DNA from 4 places in the Sphaerotilus microaerophilus genome. Region 4 is predicted to be linked to each of the others. Evidence: predicted binding sites of a transcription regulator. Region 4 holds the regulator's gene; each other region holds the start of a gene.
The links. The regulator sigma-54, encoded in region 4, starts transcription at its own class of promoters, with help from an activator protein. The targets are predictions, from matches to a motif close to TGGCANGNAANCTGCTTT.
Positions count from the first base shown of each region.

Region 1: the regulator sigma-54 is predicted to act here: its motif matches at 3,260-3,277, upstream of pedF (cytochrome c-550 PedF).
Region 2: the regulator sigma-54 is predicted to act here: its motif matches at 2,631-2,648, upstream of exaC (acetaldehyde dehydrogenase ExaC).
Region 3: the regulator sigma-54 is predicted to act here: its motif matches at 2,317-2,334, upstream of nirB (nitrite reductase large subunit NirB).

Region 1 is NZ_AP025730.1:2,263,882-2,268,494, forward strand. Features, by position in the region: gene NGK70_RS09865 (cache domain-containing protein) at 1-320, opposite strand, end outside; gene NGK70_RS09870 (protein tyrosine phosphatase family protein) at 365-715, opposite strand; gene NGK70_RS09875 (GatB/YqeY domain-containing protein) at 778-1,224, opposite strand; gene rpsU (30S ribosomal protein S21) at 1,395-1,607, opposite strand; gene NGK70_RS09885 (substrate-binding periplasmic protein) at 1,760-2,605, opposite strand; gene pedF (cytochrome c-550 PedF) at 2,730-3,203, opposite strand; gene NGK70_RS09895 (sigma-54-dependent Fis family transcriptional regulator) at 3,503-4,613, shown strand, end outside.
Region 2 is NZ_AP025730.1:3,059,058-3,063,670, reverse strand. Features, by position in the region: gene NGK70_RS13295 (ComEC/Rec2 family competence protein) at 1-356, shown strand, start outside; gene exaC (acetaldehyde dehydrogenase ExaC) at 1,014-2,534, opposite strand; gene NGK70_RS13285 (sigma-54-dependent Fis family transcriptional regulator) at 2,870-4,613, shown strand, end outside.
Region 3 is NZ_AP025730.1:2,142,494-2,147,106, forward strand. Features, by position in the region: gene nirB (nitrite reductase large subunit NirB) at 1-2,089, opposite strand, end outside; gene NGK70_RS09400 (bifunctional protein-serine/threonine kinase/phosphatase) at 2,501-4,288, shown strand; gene NGK70_RS09405 (MFS transporter) at 4,465-4,613, opposite strand, start outside.
Region 4 is NZ_AP025730.1:327,963-332,575, forward strand. Features, by position in the region: gene hpaR (homoprotocatechuate degradation operon regulator HpaR) at 1-448, shown strand, start outside; gene NGK70_RS01505 (hypothetical protein) at 509-823, opposite strand; gene NGK70_RS01510 (RNA polymerase factor sigma-54) at 982-2,610, opposite strand; gene lptB (LPS export ABC transporter ATP-binding protein) at 2,665-3,423, opposite strand; gene lptA (lipopolysaccharide transport periplasmic protein LptA) at 3,477-4,058, opposite strand; gene NGK70_RS01525 (thiol:disulfide interchange protein DsbA/DsbL) at 4,173-4,613, opposite strand, start outside.

The sequences.
Region 1 (4,613 bases), 1.9 Mb from region 4:
CGGATCGCCTCGGCCTTGATCTCAGCGTCGTCGCGGCCCGTGTCGTACAGCGGCTGCAGCGCACTCATCGCGATGTCGACGTGGTTGCGCAGCTCGACTTCTTTGGCCGCGATGTACGCGGACTCCACCAGCGCGTGTTCGCGCCGGGACAGATCCGCCGTCTGCTGGCGCACGGCCAGGGCGATCAGCAGCATCGCCGCCAGCAGGGGCACCAGCGCCAGCAGCAGGATGCGTCGCCGCAGCCGCCGCGGGCCGGGCGGCTCCGGGCCCGTCCGGGCAGGTCCGCCGTCGGGCGGCGCGTCGGGCAGTGGGCTTTCCATGGCGCCTGGCGAACAGCGGCCGGCCTGCGGGTGCGCCCAGGCGCTCAGCCCTGCGCGCGCGAGGCGTGGTACAGCTTGGTCGAGCGTGCGCCGCTGCGGCAGAACGCCAGGATGGGCTTGGGCAGGGTCTGCAGCAGCTGGCCGAAGGCAGTGATCTCCTGCGGGCTCTGGTAGCCGCCTGACACCGGCAGGTGCACGTATTCCAGCCCGGCCGCTCTGGCTGCCGCCTCGATCGACGCGGAGGTGGGCTGCTCAGGGCCCTCCTCGTAGTCCGGCCGGTTGTTGATCACACTGCGAAAGCCAGCCTGGGCCGCAGCCGCCATGGCGGCGGGCACGAGCTGGGGGGCGACGCTCAGGTCATTGCTGAGGTGATGGGTGTGCAGCAGGGAGTGCATGGTGGTTGCGGCGTTGGAGGATGGATCTTGAACAGGGAAGGTCTTCGACTGGCAAGCGCGTATCAGCCTTGCAAGGCACGCTTGACGGCCGCCGAGACCAGGCCCATGTCGGCCTGGCCGGCGAAGCGCTGCTTGGCCGCGCCCATCACCTTGCCCATGTCGGCCGGGCCTTTGGCGCCGAGTTCGGCCACCAATTGGGCGACGGCGGCATCGATTTCCCCGGCGCTCAGGCGCGCCGGCAGGTAGGTTTCCAGCACGGTGAGTTCGGCACTTTCCTTGGCGACGAGGTCGTCGCGGCCGGCCTGGGCGAACTGGGTGATCGAGTCCTTGCGCTGCTTGATCAGCTTGTCGACGATGGCGACAACGGCGGCATCGTCGAGCGTGATGCGCTCGTCCACCTCCCGTTGCTTCATCGCCGCCAGCAGCAGGCGGATGGTGCCCAGCCGCTCGGCCTCCTTGGCGCGCATGGCAGCTTTCATGTCGTCGGTGATGCGGTCCTTCAGACTCATGGGGTGCTCCGGCAGAAAACAGGATGAGGGGGCCCAAAAACGACAAAGCCCGCAGCGGCGTCCCGCGCGGGCTTGGTCTGTTTCCGGCCGACCCGAGGGTCAGGCAGCATCGCGCAGTGAACCGCCTCTGCGGCGGTCCCGGCGCGGCGCCGGTGCGGATTCAGTACAACTCAGTACAGCTTCTTGGGCAGCTGCATCGAGCGCACGCGCTTGTAGTGGCGCTTCACGGCGGCGGCCTTCTTGCGCTTGCGCTCGGCCGTCGGCTTTTCGTAGAACTCACGCGCACGCAGATCGGTCAGCAGGCCGAGCTTTTCGATGGTGCGCTTGAAGCGGCGCATGGCCACGTCAAACGGTTCGTTTTCCTTGACACGGATGGTCGTCATGAATGGAAGGATCCTTCTGTTGAGCCCTCGATGGCCGGCGCGGGATTCCGGATATCCGCAAGTGCGCCAACTCGAACGGGCATTTCTTGCCAGCAAAGCCAAGGATTATAGTCATTTTCGGCAGGCCTGCGCCTACCGTCTGACGGCCAGGGTCAAACGCGCTGCCAGCGCAGGCCGCCCGCGGCAAAGAGCCGCTCCATCTCGCCGCTGCCCGACAGCTGCTCGACCGCGCCCTGCAGGGCCTGGGCCAGGTCGGTGGCCTCCTTGCGCACGGCCATGCCCACGGCCCAGCCGTCGCGCGGCGCACGGGGGATCGGCAGCGGCCCGATCTCGAAGCGCGCATCGCCGCGCAGTGCCGACTCCAGCTCGGAGCGCAGGCCGGCGGCGGCCACCACCTTGCCTTCTTGCAGCATCCTGGCCGCCGTCACGCCATTGTCCAGCTTGGTGACCAGGTGGTTGCTCAGCCGCCCGCCTTCGGCGCCGATCATCAGCCAGCCCGCCAGTGACAGCCCGGGCACCGCCACCGGCTGCCCGACGAGGGGGTCCAGGCTGTCCAACGTCGGCAGCTTGGCCAAGTCGCGCGCGATCACGACGCGCTCGCGCCAGTAGGGGCCAAAGATCTGGACCTTCGGATTGGAGATCATCAGCGGGCGGTCCACCGGCACGTGCAGCAGCACGTCCGCCGGGCCCCAGCCCAGGTAATGGCCACGCCAGACCATGTTGCGCAGGTCGTCGTCCATGTTCTCGCCGGCCAGGAAGGGCAGCAGCGAGGACTGCACGCCCAGTTGCCTGGCCAGTGCCGAGGCGAGCTGCACCTCGATGCCCACGCCCTGCACGTGGAAGGGCGGCAGGTCGTGGTAGACACCCACGGTCAGCCGCCCCAGTCGGCGCACCCGTTCGAGGGCGGTCTCGTCGGCGCGGGCCAGGGACGGGGCGGCGGCGAGGGTGGTCAAGCCGCCCAGTTGGGTGAGCAGGCGGCGGCGGGTGGTGACTGTCACGCGATGTTCCAATCTGTAGCGTTCCGATGATTCTGGTCGATCCATCGGCGATGGCCGGGCCAGGTGTTTCCCTGGTGCCTTGGCGGCGCGGCCCTGTCTGCAGCCCGGGTCAGGCCCGTTCGGTTCAGAGCGGCTTCTCGCGGCGGGTTTCCAGGTAGGCCTTGATCGACCAGATTGCTTCCTGGTTGAGCGTGCCCTCGAACGGCGGCATGTAGACCGCGCCGTTGCGCACCTTGCCACGGCGCACGCTCGTGAGGAAGTAGTCGTCGATCTCCTTCACGCAGGCCGCCTTTTTCTTCTCGTCCTTCAAGCTGGCGCAGTCGCCATCGAGCTTGCGCAGGTCGGGCGCGATGCCGCCGGAGATGGCTTCGAGGCCGTGGCAGCGGGCGCAGTTCTGGTTGTAGGCCGAGGTGCCGATGCGGATGGCGATGGCATTCTGGCGGAACGGGTTCTCGGCGCGCCAGTCGGCGCCGAGCTGGGGCAGCTCGTGGGTGTCGACCGCCTGCGGCGTCACGTCGCCGTGGGCGCTGGCCATGGTGCCGATCGTGGCACAGGCAGCAACGAGCACGAGGGCGCGCCAGAAGTCTCCTTTGATCATTTCAATGCTCCGGGGATGGGTAGTTGGCTGGGTTGTGGGGGAGGGCTGGCATCGAAACTGCAATGACCATGCCACCGCGAGATCCGGCCGCTGTGAAGGCCCCGGCTTGCGGGTCAGTCCGGGGACAGTGCTGCAGCGTGGCGCGTCGGTCGTGCGTCTGCTGGGCGCATTGGGACATGTACCGTCCCTGGGACTGTTCATTCGGGACACAATCGGCGGTTTGCACAACGGCTTTTCTGCTTGTTGTGTGGCCGCCCACACAGTAGGGCCGCTGCGGTGGTCGTGAAGGAGACGAGACGATGTCCGGACGTTTTTCGCCGGTGAGCGCCGGTGTGCGCCAGCGACAGGGCGGCGTTGATGAACCGCGACGGCCCATCGCCTCGACACTGCCGTTGGGTGGCCAGCACCTGGCGAAGATCGAGGACTCGCACGAACGTTGCCAGGCGCTCGGGTTGTCCCGGATCGAGCGTCCGGACTTCGCGCCCATCGGCCGCTCCGACCTCGGTGTCGTGCGCGAGCGCAACCAGCGCCTTTACAACCATGCGGCGCCGGTGATGGAGATGCTCTACGAGCAGATCGTCAACACGCAGAGCATGGTGGTGCTGACCGATGCCACGGGCACCATCCTGCATTCCATCGGCGATGACGACTTCCTGGCCCGTGCCACCAAGGTGGCCCTGTCGCCGGGGGTGAACTGGTCCGAGCAGTCCAAGGGCACCAACGCCGTGGGCACGGCGCTGATCGAGGAGACCCCCACCCTCGTGCATGCGGACGAGCACTTCCTGCATGCCAACCACTTCCTGACCTGCTCGGCCGCGCCCATCCTCGACCCGCGCGGCAACATCCTCGGCGTGCTCGACGTGAGTGGCGACCACCACGGCTACCACCAGCACACCATGGGGCTGGTGAAGATGTCCGCCCGGATGATCGAGAACCACTGGCTGACGGACGACTACCGCAACGTGATGCGGCTGCACTTCCACAGCCGGGTGGAGTTCATCGGCACGCTGATGGAGGGCATCCTGGCGGTCAGCCAGGATGGCAAGTTCGTCGGCGCCAACCGCGGCGCGCTGGAGCAGCTGGGCCTGTCCGGCGCGGCGCTGCGCATGCACACGCTGGCGTCGCTGCTGGGCACCACGGTGGCGGCGTTGGTCGACCGCTTCCGCTCGCCGCTGGCCACGCCGGTGCAGGTGGTGATGCCCAACGGGCGGCAGTTCCACGTCTACGCCCGCTTCAACTGGCCGGCGTGGCACTCGCTGGGGGATGCCCCGGCCGGTGCCGAGGCGCCCGTGGCGGACGGTGCCGCGGGGCCCGAGCGGGGTGCCGCCTTGCCCGTGGCGTCGGCACCGGCCGCCATGGCGCGCGAGCCGGCCGTGCGGCCCCAGCCGGCCGCGGGCGCCGATCGTGGCG
Region 2 (4,613 bases), 2.7 Mb from region 4:
GCGTGCTGCTGCCCGCGCTCAAGGGGCTGGCCGCCCGGCGGGGCGTGCAGCGCCTGGCCGTGGATGCGATCAAGCTCGCCCACCACGGCAGCAGCGGGAAAGTGACCGGGGAGCTGCTCGACCTGGTCGATGCCCGGCAGGTCATCGTCAGCACCGACGGGAAGATCTTCGGGCATCCGGATGACGAGGCGCTGGCCCGGGTGGTGCGGGCGCGGCAGGGCCGCGGGCTGACGCTGTGCTTCAACCACGACAACGCGCGCAACCGGCGCTGGGATGAGGCGGGGTTGAAGGGGCGGTATGGCTACGAGGTGCGGTTTCCGGCGGCCGAGGGGCAAGGGTTGCTTGTCACGCTGTGACGGCCTGGGAGACGAGACCCGCCCCACTGCCGGGGGCAGGTACGGGCTGGGGCCTCAGGCCTGAACTGCAGCCTTGCTGGACGGCGCTGCAGCAGCCCGGCAGCGCCGCCCGCCCTGCCTAGCGCAGCCAGCTGCCGGAACAGATACCGCCGACGGGCTGCAGGCTGGGCGTCACACCCTGCAGACGCCGGCCGACGGCCTGCCAGGACGTCGTCACGGCCTCGCAGGACCGGCCTGATGGGCGCGCGGCAGCGGCATGCTGCGGTGCAGGTCGGGCTTGTGTGGCCCGCGGAGGGGTCATGCAGCGCTGCAGGCCGCTGCCTGCAGGGTGTGGACGCGGGCCTGCAAGCATGCGGGGAGCTGCCAGCTGGCTTGCGGGGAGGTCTTGTTGAGCTGCGGACCGGTCTTGTTGCGCCGTCGGGCCGGCCTGATGAGCTGCAGGAAGGGGCCTGTGGCGGGTGGTGGCACCTCATTTGGCACCGCGGAACCTGCCGCGCCCGGTGCGGCCGCTGTCGGGCGGCCCGTTGCTAGTGGTGACGAGCTGCGGGCCCCTGCAGCGCGGCCCGGGGCAGCCCGTGGCAACGTCGACTCCTTTCCAACACGACAAGAGGGGCGGTTGCCCGCCCCTTGTGGTGACTCCGACAGACCGAGGGTCGATCAGAAGAAGCCCAGCTTGTTCTCGCTGTAGCTGACCAGCAGGTTCTTGGTCTGCTGGTAGTGGTCGAGCATGACCTTGTGGGTTTCGCGGCCGATGCCCGATTCCTTGTAGCCACCGAAGGCGGCGTGCGCCGGGTAGGCGTGGTAGCAGTTGGTCCACACGCGGCCGGCCTTGATCGCGCGGCCCATGCGGTAGGCCACGTTGCCGTTGCGGCTCCACACGCCGGCGCCGAGGCCATAGGGCGTGTCGTTGGCGATTTCCAGCGCCTCGGCCTCGTCCTTGAAGGTGGTCACGGCCAGCACCGGGCCGAAGATTTCTTCCTGGAAGATGCGCATCTTGTTGTGACCCTTGAACAGCGTGGGCTGCACGTAGTAGCCGCCGGCCAGGTCACCGCCGAGGTGGGCGCGCTCGCCACCGATCAGCACCTGCGCACCTTCCTGCTTGCCCAGTTCCAGGTAGGCGCTGATCTTGTCGATCTGCATCTGCGAGGCCTGTGCGCCGATCATGGTGTCGGTATCGAGCGGGCTGCCCTGCGCGATGGCGGCCACGCGCTTCAGCGCCCGCGCCATGAAGCGGTCGTAGATCGATTCCTGGATCAGCGCCCGGCTCGGGCAGGTGCAGACCTCGCCCTGGTTGAAGGCGAACAGCACCAGGCCTTCGATCGCCTTGTCCAGGAAGCTGTCGTCGGCGGCCATCACATCCTCGAAGAAGATGTTGGGCGACTTGCCGCCGAGTTCCAGCGTGGCCGGGATCAGGTTGTTGGCCGCGGCCTGGGCAATGACCCGGCCGGTGGCGGTGGAGCCGGTGAAGGCGATCTTGGCGATGCGCTTGCTGGTGGCCAGCGGCATGCCGGCTTCGCGGCCGAAACCGTTGACGATGTTCAGCACGCCCGGGGGCAGGATGTCGGCGATCAGCTCGGCCAGGATCAGGATGCTGATCGGGGTCGACTCGGCCGGCTTCAGGACCACGCAGTTGCCGGCGCCCAGGGCGGGTGCCAGCTTCCAGGCGGCCATCAGGATCGGGAAGTTCCAGGGAATGATCTGACCCACCACGCCCAGCGGCTCGTGGATGTGGTACGCCATCGTGTTCTCGTCGATTTCCGAGATGCCGCCTTCCTGCGAGCGCAGGCAGCCGGCGAAGTATCTGAAATGGTCGACGGCCAGCGGGATGTCGGCGTTCAGCGTTTCGCGGATCGGCTTGCCGTTGTCCACCGTTTCGGCGTAGGCCAGCAGCTCCAGGTTCTGCTCCAGGCGATCGGCGATCTTCAGCAGGATGTTGGAGCGCGTGGCGGCATCGGTGCGGCCCCACTTGTCGGCCGCGGCGTGGGCCGCGTCCAGCGCCAGCTCGATGTCCTCGGCGGTGGAGCGGGCGCACAGGGTGTAGGCCTGGCCCGTGATCGGGGTGATCACGTTGAAGTACTCGCCCTTGACCGGGGGCACGAACTGGCCGTTGATGAAGTTGTCGTACTGGGCCTTGTAGGCGACCTTGGCGCCGGCGGTATTGGGCAGTGCGTACAGCATGGGATGTCTCCTTCGGGGTCAAACAAAAGCGGCTGACGAGGGGGTCGACAGGGCCGGCTGCGGCTTGCGCCGTGGCGGACCTGCTTGGGTCGATGCATTGCAGCGGGCGTGCCAGCCCCCCGGTTCGAGCGGGAAAGGGCCGAAATCCGCACAAAGCTGGCCCGGAACCTGCGCACCCACTTCCTCGAAAGCGCCCTGCCCCGGTTCAGCTGTCACGCAGCGTGACAACCGCTCCGGCCAAGGGGGTCATCACCCGGAAACGGGACCTCGCTCCGACCATTAGGAATGACTGTGCATAGGTGTGCCAGCCTGGAGCGTGCACCGCAGGAGGACACATGGGAGCCCCGATCGACACTCGTTCTTCCCTGGCACCGCGTGGCCGGCCAACCTCGGCCCAGCTGCGCGAGGCACGCCGCACCGTGCTCGACTCGGGTGGCCGCGTCGATGTGCCGCTGCAGCAGCTCGATCCGCGCCTGGCGCGCTCCTGGCTGCGCAGCAGCCGCAGCGGGCTCACGCCCGAGGGGCGCAGCAGCGGCACCCCGCATGCGTCGGCGACCCAGCTCGCACGGGCGCTGGACCTGCACCGCGAGTTCGTGGCTCATGCAGGGCCGGTGATGGAATATCTGTTTGAACAGACGCGCGACAGCGGCTCGATGGTGATCCTGGCCGATGCGCGCGGCATGCTGCTGCACGCGCTGGGGGACCTGCCCTTCATGGACCGCGCCGAGCGGGTGGCGTTGCGACCCGGTGCGAACTGGCATGAGCAGGTGCGCGGCACCAACGCCATCGGCACCGCGCTGGCCGACCGCAGCGCCACCGTGGTCCGCGGTGCAGAGCACTATCTGGAGCGCAATGCCTTCCTGGCCTGTGCGGCGGCCCCCATCCTCGACCCGGCAGGCCAGCTGCTGGGCGTGCTGGACATCTCCGGCGAGCACCGCAGCGCCCACCCACACACGCTCGGGCTCGCCCGTGCGGGCGCCCGGATGATCGAGCAGCGCCTGTTCGACAACCGCCACCACGCCGCGCTGCGCCTACGCTTCCACCGCCACGCCGAGGGCATCGCCACGCTGACCGAAGGCCAGTTGGCCGTGTCCACCGACGGCTGGGTGATGGGGGCCAACGCGGTGGCGCTCGACTGGCTGGGCCTGCGCTGCGACCAGATCAACGGCGTGCAGCTGGACGCGGTGTTCGACCTGGGCCGCGCCGAGTGGACCCAGTGGCTGCACAGCGGCGAGCGCGAACCGCGCCGCCTGGCCAGCCGCCACCACGGCTTCGTCTGGGCCCGGGTGGACAGCGCGCCACAGGCGGTGGAGAGCGAGGCGACCCGGTTGCACCCGCTGTCGCCGCTGGCAGCGCTGTCGACAACGGCCCCGGTGGTGCCGCGCCCAGCAGGTCCGGGCGATCAGGCTGCCCCGACCGGCCCCCTGGCAACCCCGCCTGACGCCACCCAGCCGCACGACGCCCTCGCCACCCTCGACCTTGGCGACGCGGCCATGCAGCGGGCCGTCGAGCGGGCCCGCCGCCTGCGCGACAGCGGCATCCCGCTGCTGCTGCAGGGGGAGAGCGGTGCGGGCAAGGAGACGTTCGCGCGGGCCTGGCACGCCAGTGGCGAACGCCGCGCCGCCCGTTTCGTGGTGCAACGCTGCGCCGGCCACGTGCCAGGCAGCTTCGCTGCGGCCCTCCGGGCGGCCCTGGCGCTGGCAGAGGGTGGCACGCTCTTCCTGGACGAGGTGGGCGAGCTCGATGCGGCCGACCAGTGGCTGCTACAGCGCTGCCTGACGGAGGACGGGTCGGCGAACGGGTCCGCCCACGAATCCGCCCACTCGCCGGGCGACGCCCTGCCTGCGGGGACCGCGCTGGTCTGCAGCACGCGGCGGCGCCTGGCCGCCGAGGTGAGCGCCGGGCGCTTCCGCGAGGATCTCTACTACCGCCTCAACGGCCTGCTGCTGCAACTGCCGCCCCTGCGCGAGCGCCAGGACCTGCCCGCGCTGGCCCGGCACCTGCTGCGGGAGCTGGCGCCGCAGCGCTCCCTGCAGCTGGTCGCCGAGGTACTGGCCGCGCTGCCGCAGGGCCGCTGGG
Region 3 (4,613 bases), 1.8 Mb from region 4:
CGAACTTGACCTTGTGCGGCGCGTACATGCGCCACATCGCGCGCTCCAGGTCCTTGCCCATCTGGGTGCTGTCCTGCGTGCCCATGCGGCACCACTCGCTGCCCACGCAGGTCTTCACGGTGCGCAGCGCCTTGGCGTAGGCGTGGCCGCTGGGCATGCCGATGTCCTTCCAGACGTTGACCAGGTCCTCCTTCTTCACGCCCAGCAGGTCGATGCGCTGGCCGCCGGTGACCTTGACGGTGGGGATCTGGTACTTGTCCACCGCGTCGGCGATGCGGCGCAGCTCGTCGGCGGTGGTCTCTCCCCCCCACATGCGCGGGATCACGCTGTAGGTGCCGTCCTTCTGGATGTTGGCGTGGCTGCGCTCGTTGATGTAGCGGCTCTGCGGGTCGTCCTTGGCCTCCTTGGGCCAGGAGGAGATCAGGTAGTAGTTCAGCGCCGGGCGGCAGGTGGGGCAGCCATTCGGCGTCTTCCAGCCGAGGGTGGCCTGCACCGCCGGGATGCTGGTCAGGTGCTGGGTGAAGATGGCGTCGCGCACCTCCTGGTGGCTGTGCTCCGTGCAGGCGCAGATCGCCCTCTTCTTCGGCGTGGCGGAGTAGTCGCCGCCGGCGGTGAACATCAGCAGCTGCTCGACCAGGCCGGTGCAGGAGCCGCAGCTGGCGCTGGCCTTGGTGTGACGGCGCACCTCGTCCAGCGTGAACAGGCCCTTGTCCTTGATGGCCTTGCAGATGGCGCCCTTGGTGACGCCGTTGCAGCCGCAGACCTCGTCGCTGTCCGCCATCGCGGCGGCCTTGCTGTGGCCCTGGTGGCCGACGTCGCCGATGTTGCTCTCGCCGAACATCAGCTTGTCGCGGATATCGGCGATCTTGCGGCCCTCGCGGATGAGCTTGAAGTACCAGCTGCCGTCCACCGTGTCGCCGTAGAGGCAGGCGCCCACCAACTGGTCGTTCTTCACCACCAGCTTCTTGTAGACGCCGCCGATCGGGTCGGAGAGCACGATCTCCTCCGCGCTCGCGTCCTCGGGACGCCCGGAGGCGGCGCCCATGAAGTCGCCGGCCGAAAACAGGTCGATGCCGGTCACCTTCAGCTTGGTCGAGGTCTGGCTGCCCACGTAGCGGCCGATGCCGAACTCGGCCAGGTGGTTCGCGCAGACCTTGCCCTGCTCGAACAGCGGCGCCACCAGGCCGTAGGCGATGCCGCGGTGCGCGGCGCACTCGCCCACCGCGTAGATGCGCGGGTCGGTGGCGGTCTGCAGGGTGTCGCTGACGACGATGCCGCCGCGCCCGTCCTGGGCACACAGCAGGCCCATCGATTTGGCCAGCTCGTTGTTGGGGCGGATGCCCGCGGCCATCACCACCAGGTCGGCCGGGATCTCGGTGCCGTCCTTGAACTTCACCGCCTTGACACGGCCGCCCTGGCCATCGTCGCTGTCGCCGATCAGCGCCTGCGTCTGGGCGCCGAGCATGAACGTCAGGCCGCGCTCGGCCAGCGACTGCTGCAGCAGCTTGCCGGCCACGTCGTCGAGCTGGCGCTCCATCAACCAGGGGGCGATGTGCACCACCGTGACCTGCATGCCGCGCAGCATCAGGCCGTTGGCCGCTTCCAGGCCAAGCAGGCCGCCACCGATCACCACGGCATGTTTGTGCGTCTTCGCCGTGTCGATCATCGTCTCGGTGTCGGCGATGTCGCGGTAGGCGATCACGCCCTGCAGGTCGCGGCCCGGCACCGGCAGGATGAAGGGGTTGGAGCCGGTGGCGATCAACAGGCGGTCGTACTCGGCCTCGATCACACTGCCGTCGGCGCGCTGGGCCGTGACCAGGCGCTTGGTGCGGTGCACGCGGGTGACCTTGGCGCCCAGGTGCAGCGTGATGCCCGCATCGGCGTACCAGTCGAGCGGATTGAGGATGATCTGCTCAATCGTCTGCTCGCCGGCCAGCACCGGCGACAGCAGGATGCGGTTGTAGTTCGGGTGCGGCTCGGCGCCGAAGACGGTGATGTCGTACAGGTCCGGTGCGATCTTCAGCAGCTCTTCGAGCGTGCGCACTCCGGCCATGCCGTTGCCGATCAGGACGAGACGAGGTTTCTTCATGGCTGAGTTCCAGGCAGACGAAGGAAAAGCGGGGCCTGCGCTGCCGGGGCAGCGTCAGAAGGACGAATGGAGTGGGCTGGCGGCCGGCGGACATCGCCCGGTGGAGGGGCGGTCTGGCCGGCACACGTTGCCGGCCGGCGGGAGCCGGTCAGGAACAGAAGACCATCGTGCGCCGCCGTTGGCGCGTCCTGGACGGGGACGGGAGCGCGTCGGCCCCTGCCACAGGATTAGCAAGCAGCGTGCCGGGTCGATCCGGCCTGCCGAGGCGGGCCGGGGCCGCCTCCGCTGCGGGCCGGCCGAGCGCCACCGCGTTGGGTGCACCAGCAGGGTGCGTAGGGCGGCTCGTTGCACCGGCTCGGGACGCCACACCGCCCCGCTTCGCGGCAAGGGACTTGCTTGCAAGGCGCCACCATGAGTTTCGACGTCGACATCGGCCACAGCAGCGCGAGCGGGCCACGCGAGCACAACGAGGACTTCGCCGCCGCCGTGCGGCCGGCGGCCCATGAAGTGGGGCGCGGCCTCATCGCCGCGGTGGCCGACGGCGTGTCCACCGGCGGCCTGGGGCGCGAGGCGGCGCAGACCAGCGTGATGGCGCTGGTGCGCGACTTCCACGCCGCACCGGCGACCTGGGAGACCACGGTGGTGCTGGACCGCCTGATCGGCGCCCAGAACGCCTGGCTGTTCGACCACAACCGGCGCCGCGGCGGGCCCGGCGGGGACCAGCAGTCCGGCCGTACCACGCTGACCGCGCTGGCGCTGCAGGGCCACACCTGGACGGTGGCGCACATCGGCGACACCCGGGCCTGGCTGCTGCGCGGCGGCGAGCTGACCCAGCTCACGCAGGACCACGCGCTCGACCACATCGACCTGCACAGCCAGCTCACCCGCGCGGTGGGGCTGGACCAGGCGGTGCACGTCGACTACTTCCAGGGCGAGCTGCAGGTGGGTGACCTGCTGCTGCTGACCAGCGACGGCGTGCACGGCGTGCTGCCGCGCGCGAAGCTGCAGGCGGTGCTGACCGCTGCCCCCGCCGAAGGGGGCTCCCAGGATGCGCAGGCTCTGAGCGTGCGGGTGGTCGAGGCGGCGTTGGCCGCCCGCACGCCCGACAACGCCACCGCGCTGGTGCTGTGCGTGCGCGGCCTGGCCGGCTGGCAGCTGGCCGACACCCGCGTCGGTGCCGCCCAACTCCCGGTGCCCGCGCGCCTGAAGGTGGGCGATGCGCTGGATGGCTACACCATCACCGCGGCGGTGGCCGATACCGGCGTGCACCGGCTCTACCAGGCGCGCGACGCCGCCACGCGCGAGCTGGTGGCGATCAAGACGCTGCATGAGTCCCGCGTCAGCGACGCGCAGGAGCGCGAGATGCTCGCGCACGAGGCCTGGCTGGGCCTGCGCGTGGGCGAGCAGGGCGGGGCGGGCAGCCAGGGCTTCGTGCGGGTGCGCGAGCAGCGTGCCGCGTCGGCCTTCTACACGGTGTTCGACTGGCACAGCGGCCGCACGCTGGAGCAGCTGCTGGCGCAGCGCGGATCCCCGTCGGCGGGCGGCCCCGAGGTGGGTGAGCCGGCGCTGGACATCCCCGAGGTGGTGCGCGCCGGCCTGGCTGTGGCCCGCGCGCTGGGCCGGTTGCACCGGCTGGGCGTGATCCACCGCGACGTCAAGCCCGGCAACCTGCACCTGGGCGAGGACGGCCAGTGGCGCCTGCTCGACCTGGGGGTGGCCGTGTCCGGCCGCGAGCCCGAGGCGGTGCGCGCCCTGCACGCCGGCACGCCCAGCTACATGAACCCGGAGCAGTGGGAGGGCGACCACGGCCAGCCTGCTTCCGCCGGCAGCGACCTGTTTGCGCTGGGTGTGACGCTCTACCAGTGGCTGGCCGGGCGGCTGCCCTATGGCGAGATCGAGCCCTGGCAGACCGCCCGCTACCGCCGCGACCCGACCGCGCCCTCGCGCCTGTGCCCGCAGGTGCCGATCTGGCTCGATCACGTGGTGCTCAAGGCGGTGGCGCGCGACCCCCGGGCGCGTTTCGAGACGGCCGAGGAGTTTGCGCTCGCACTGGAGCGTGGGGCCTCGCGCCCGCTCCATGCACCGTCGGCCACCCCGCTGGTGCGGCGCGACCCGGCCGCGCTGTGGAAGGTGGCGCTGGCGATCTCGGTCGCCTTCAACCTGCTGCTGGTGATCTGGCTGCTCTTCCTGCCCCGATAGGCCCACCCCCGTAGCGGCTCACGCCGGTCCACGCCTGCGCAGAGCTTCGGCGGTTCGTGAGGCGACTGTTCCTGCGCAGGCAGGAACTGCCGTCCACACTCACCCCCCTCAAGGGGGCGCCACCAGCGGACCGGCAGAGCCGGATCCGCGGCGGCTGCTGGCAGGAACGCAGCACGTCAGCGGGCAAAGCTGCGGCTCGCGCTGCTGCTGCCGATGGCGGCGCCGTGAGTGGCGTCGGGGCGGGCGCGCCCGCCTTTCTCTGCCCAGGTGCGCGTCCAGCGGATCTGCACCAGCCGCAGCATGGCGAGCATGGCCAGGGCCAGCA
Region 4 (4,613 bases):
CGCCGGCTTCACCCATCGCAACCTGCCGCTGCTGCTGCTGCATGCACGCGAGAGCGTGATCGGGCACTTCCGCCCGGTCCTGAACGCGCACGGCATCACCGAGCAGCAGTGGCGCATCGTGCGCGCGCTGCTGGAGCGCGGGCCGCTGGAGCCGCGCCAGATCGGCGAGGTCTGCCGCATCTCCAGCCCCAGCCTGGCGGGGGTGCTGGCGCGCATGGACGACCTGGGGCTGGTCACGCGCGAGCGCCTGGCGCATGACCAGCGCCGTGTGCGGGTGAGCCTGACCGAACGCGCCCGCGTGCTGGCCGCCACGCTGGCGCCGCAGATCGAGGCGGTCTACGAGGCGATCGAGACGCACATCGGGCGCGATTTCATCGAACGTTTCTACACCACGCTCGACGAGCTGATCGGCCTGCTCGGCGAACTGCCGCCCGTGGACGCCGACTGATCGGCGCAGCCGGCCCGCCGCCGGTCTGCCGGCACAGGTCAAGAGCAGGTCAAACGCGGGTCAGAAGCCCGCTGGCGGGGCTGGCGTGCGACCGATGGGCAGCTCGCCCGCGGTGGGGACGCGCCACTCGGGCGCCGATCGGGCCTGCCCGGCCTGCCGCTGGACACGCGCCTCGGCATCGGTTGCGTGCACGAAATCGTTCCCCAGTTGCACCAGCTCGGTGCTGCCGCAGGAGCGGCACAGGCTCAGCACCGCCCGGGCGTACTCGGGCGGGCCGAGCAGCAGCCCCACGTCGACGGCCTCGCCGAGCTCGTGCAGCAGCAGGTCGTGGATGCGCTGGGCGATGCGCAGGCGGTTCTGGGCAGAAGGTTCCATGGCTTGTTGTGCTCCCGAAAGCCATGGTTCCATGCAGGTGGCGTGCCGCGCCATTGAGGCAAACACGCAAATTTGAAGCAATCCGTATCCGGGCGATGCCTGCGTCGGGCGCGGTGTGGCATCTGCACGGGCCGGCGGCTGCCGACCCGTCGAGAGGTTCAGATCGCCTTGCGCAGGTTCGCGGGCGCGATCTTGAGCGCCTCGCGGTACTTGGCCACCGTGCGCCGCGCCACCTGGATGCCCTGTTCCTCCAGCATCTGGCTGAGCTGGCTGTCCGACAGCGGCTTCTTGGCGTCCTCGGCGCTGACGAACTGCTTGATCAGCGCACGCACCGCCGTGGAGCTGGCGTTGCCACCGGCCTCGGTGTTCAGCGAGGAGCCGAAGAAGTACTTCAGCTCGAAGGTGCCGAAGGGCGTGTTCATGTACTTGGCCGTCGTCACCCGCGAGATGGTGGACTCGTGCAGGCCCAGCTCGTCGGCGATCTCGCGCAGCACCAGCGGCTTCATCGCGATCTCGCCGTGGGTGAAGAAGCCCTTCTGCCGTTCGACGATGGCCTGCGAGACGCGCTGGATGGTGTCGAAGCGCTGCAGGATGTTCTTGACGAACCAGCGCGCCTCCTGAAGCCGGGCCGACAGGTTGGCGCCACCCTCGTCGCCGGTGCGCTGGCTGCGGTGCTGGCGCAGCACCTGGGCGTAGAGGTCATTGATGCGCAGCTTGGGCATCACGTCCGGGTTGAGCACCACCTTCCAGCCGCGGCCGGACTTCTGCACGATCACGTCGGGCACGACGATGTTGGCCTCGGCGCGGGTGAAGCGCCGCCCCGGCTTGGGCTCCAGCGCAACGATCAGCGCCTGCGCCTCGCGCACGGTGTCTTCACTGGCGCCGGTGATGGCCATCAGGCGCTTGAGGTCCCGCTTGGCCAGCGCTTCGAGCTGGCCGCGACAGATCGCCAGGGCGGCGTCGCGCGCCTCGGAATCGGGCAGGTCACGCAGCTGCAGCTGCAGGCACTCGCAGAGGTCGCGTGCGCCCACACCCGCCGGCTCCAGGTTCTGCAGCCAGCCCAGCGCGCAGCGCAGGCGGTCGAGCAGGTCCTCGCGCAGCGTCAGGGCTGCCTCGGCCGCCGCCTGGGGATCGGCCGCAGGGTCGGCCGGGTTGCCCAGCTCCAGGATCAGCGCCAGACGCTCGGCCACTTCTTCGAGCGCGTCGGCCAGGTAGCCGTCCTCGTTGAGCGAGTCGATCAGCGTCTCGACCAGCAGCATGTCCTCGGGCGCCAGGCGCATGCCCAGCAGCTGTTCGCGCAGGTGGTCGGGCAGGCTGGGGGCCACGGTGTTGCGCTCGGTCCAGTCGCTGTCCTCGTCGTCGGGGGCGGCATTGCGGCTGGCGGGGGCTTCGGCCCGGCCGTCGAAGTCCTCGCGCTCGGTGCCGTTCTCCCAGTCTTCACGGTCGCCACCGTTGAAGTCCAGCGGCTCCATGCCCGGGGCATCGCCGTCGGCCGGGCTGGCGGCCTCGCTGCCGAGCGTGTCGCTGCCGCCGTCCCAGGGCGTGTCGGCGGCTCCTTCGGCCGGCGCGGACGGCGCCGCCACCTCGGCCGGCGTCGCCCCTGCGGCGCTGCTGTCGCCCGTGGCGCTGCCGTCGTCGTCGACCTCCAGGAAGGGGTTCTGTTCGAGCATCTGCTCGACTTCCTGGTGCAGCTCCAGCGTGGAGAGCTGCAGCAGCCGGATCGACTGCTGCAGTTGCGGGGTCAGCGCCAGGTGCTGTGACAGGCGGACCTGCAGGGAGGGTTTCACGAAGGGGTCCTCGTCTTCACGGATTCAGTGGGGTCTGGGAACAGCGCTGCACGTTCACATGCGGAAGTGCTCGCCCAGGTAGACCTTGCGCACATCGGGGTTGTCGACGATGTCGGTGGGCGTGCCCTCGGCCAGCACGCGGCCCTCGCTGATGATGTAGGCGCGGTCGCAGATGCCCAGCGTCTCGCGCACGTTGTGGTCGGTGATCAGCACGCCGATGCCGCGCGCCTTCAGGAAGCCGATGATGCGCTGAATCTCGATCACCGCGATCGGGTCGACGCCGGCAAAGGGCTCGTCGAGCAGGATGAAGCGCGGCTGGGTGGCCAGCGCCCGGGCGATCTCGACGCGGCGGCGCTCGCCGCCCGACAGCGCCGGCGCCGGGCTGTTGCGCAGCCGCTCGATCGACAGGTCGGCCAGCAGGGCATCGAGCAGCTGCTCGATGCGCGCGGCGGGGTAGGGCCGGCCACGCTCGTCGAGCTGGAGCTCCAGCACGGCGCGGATGTTCTCCTCCACCGTCAGGCGGCGGAAGATCGACGCCTCCTGCGGCAGGTAGGACAGGCCCATGCGGGCACGCTGGTGGATCGGCAGGCGCTCCACCGGCAGGCCGTCGATGCGGATCTGCCCGGCATCGGCACGCACCAGCCCGACCAGCATGTAGAAGCTCGTGGTCTTGCCCGCGCCGTTGGGCCCGAGCAGGCCGACCACCTCGCCGCTGTGCACCGCCAGGTGCACGTCCTTGACCACCAGCCGCGCGCCGTAGCGCTTCTGCAGGCCCTCGGCCTCCAGTCGGGTGGCCCCGCTGGGCGCGCTGATGGCGCCGGCCCCGGCAGGCAATGCGGCTGCACCGGCCGCCGGCAGTGCCGCCGTCAACGGCCGCCCTCGCTTGCACGCGGCGTCACGGTGCCGCGCACGCGGCCGCTACCGCCTGTGCCTCCGCCCTGCACCTCGAAGACATCGCGGGCGTTGTCGTAGACGATGAGCTCGCCATTCACCTGGTCGGCCAGTACGCCGGCGCGCAGCAGGCGGACCTGGGCGCGCTGCAGCAGGCGCACCACCTGCGCACCGGCGTCGTACTCGACGCGCTGCGCCTGGCCCTCGATCCACTCGTCCACGCCGTCGCGCTTCTGGCGGAACTGCACCAGCGGCGCCGCGGCCGAACCCTCGGCGACGGCCACCTGGCCCTGCGGCGTCTCGCGCAACTCGACCTGGGCAGCCTTGATCTGCATCGTGCCCTGGTTGACCTCGACGCCACCGCTGAGCAGCTGCACCCGGCGCTTGCCGTCGATGCGCACCTGGCCGGCGTCGAACTGCAGCGGCTGGGTACGGTCACCGCGCTCGGCCTGGGCCGCCGCCGTGACCAGCAGCAGCGCCAGAACCGCATACCGCAGACCGCCGTCGTGGCGGCTCGTGCGGCGGAAATCACCCAGAGGCGTGTGATGGGTCGGCAAGGCGGACTCTTTGGGGCATGGATTTTGCTTTTGATTCTAGCTCCGCGACACCCGAAAAGGATAGGGTGTCGCGTCCATCCGCCAGAGACTTCATCGCCTCTGTCCGAGCCGCCGTCAGCCCTTGCGCACCCGCGCGATGAGCTGGTCGGTGAGGGCCAGCGCACGGGCCTGGCTCTCGGTCTCGGGCACATTGTCGCCACCGGCCAGCGAGGGCGAGGTGTAGAAGCGGCCATGGATGCCCAGGGCGGGCACGCCGTCGATCTTGTAGCGCTCGACCAGTTGCTTGGCCTGCACGACCTTGGTCTGCACACCAAAGGAGCCATAGAGCTCCAGGAACTTGGCGCGGTCGACACCGTGCTTGGCGACGAGGTCCGCGGCGACCTCCGCACCGCCGACGCGCCCACGCAGCGCCTGCACCTCCGCAAAAACCTTGCGCTGCAGCGCCTCCACCTGGCCCAGCGCCTCCAGCGAGAAGTACATGCGCTGCAGCACTTCGGCACTGGCGAGGAAGTTCACCGGCACGCGGCGGAAGGCCACGTCGGCGGGCAGCTTCTT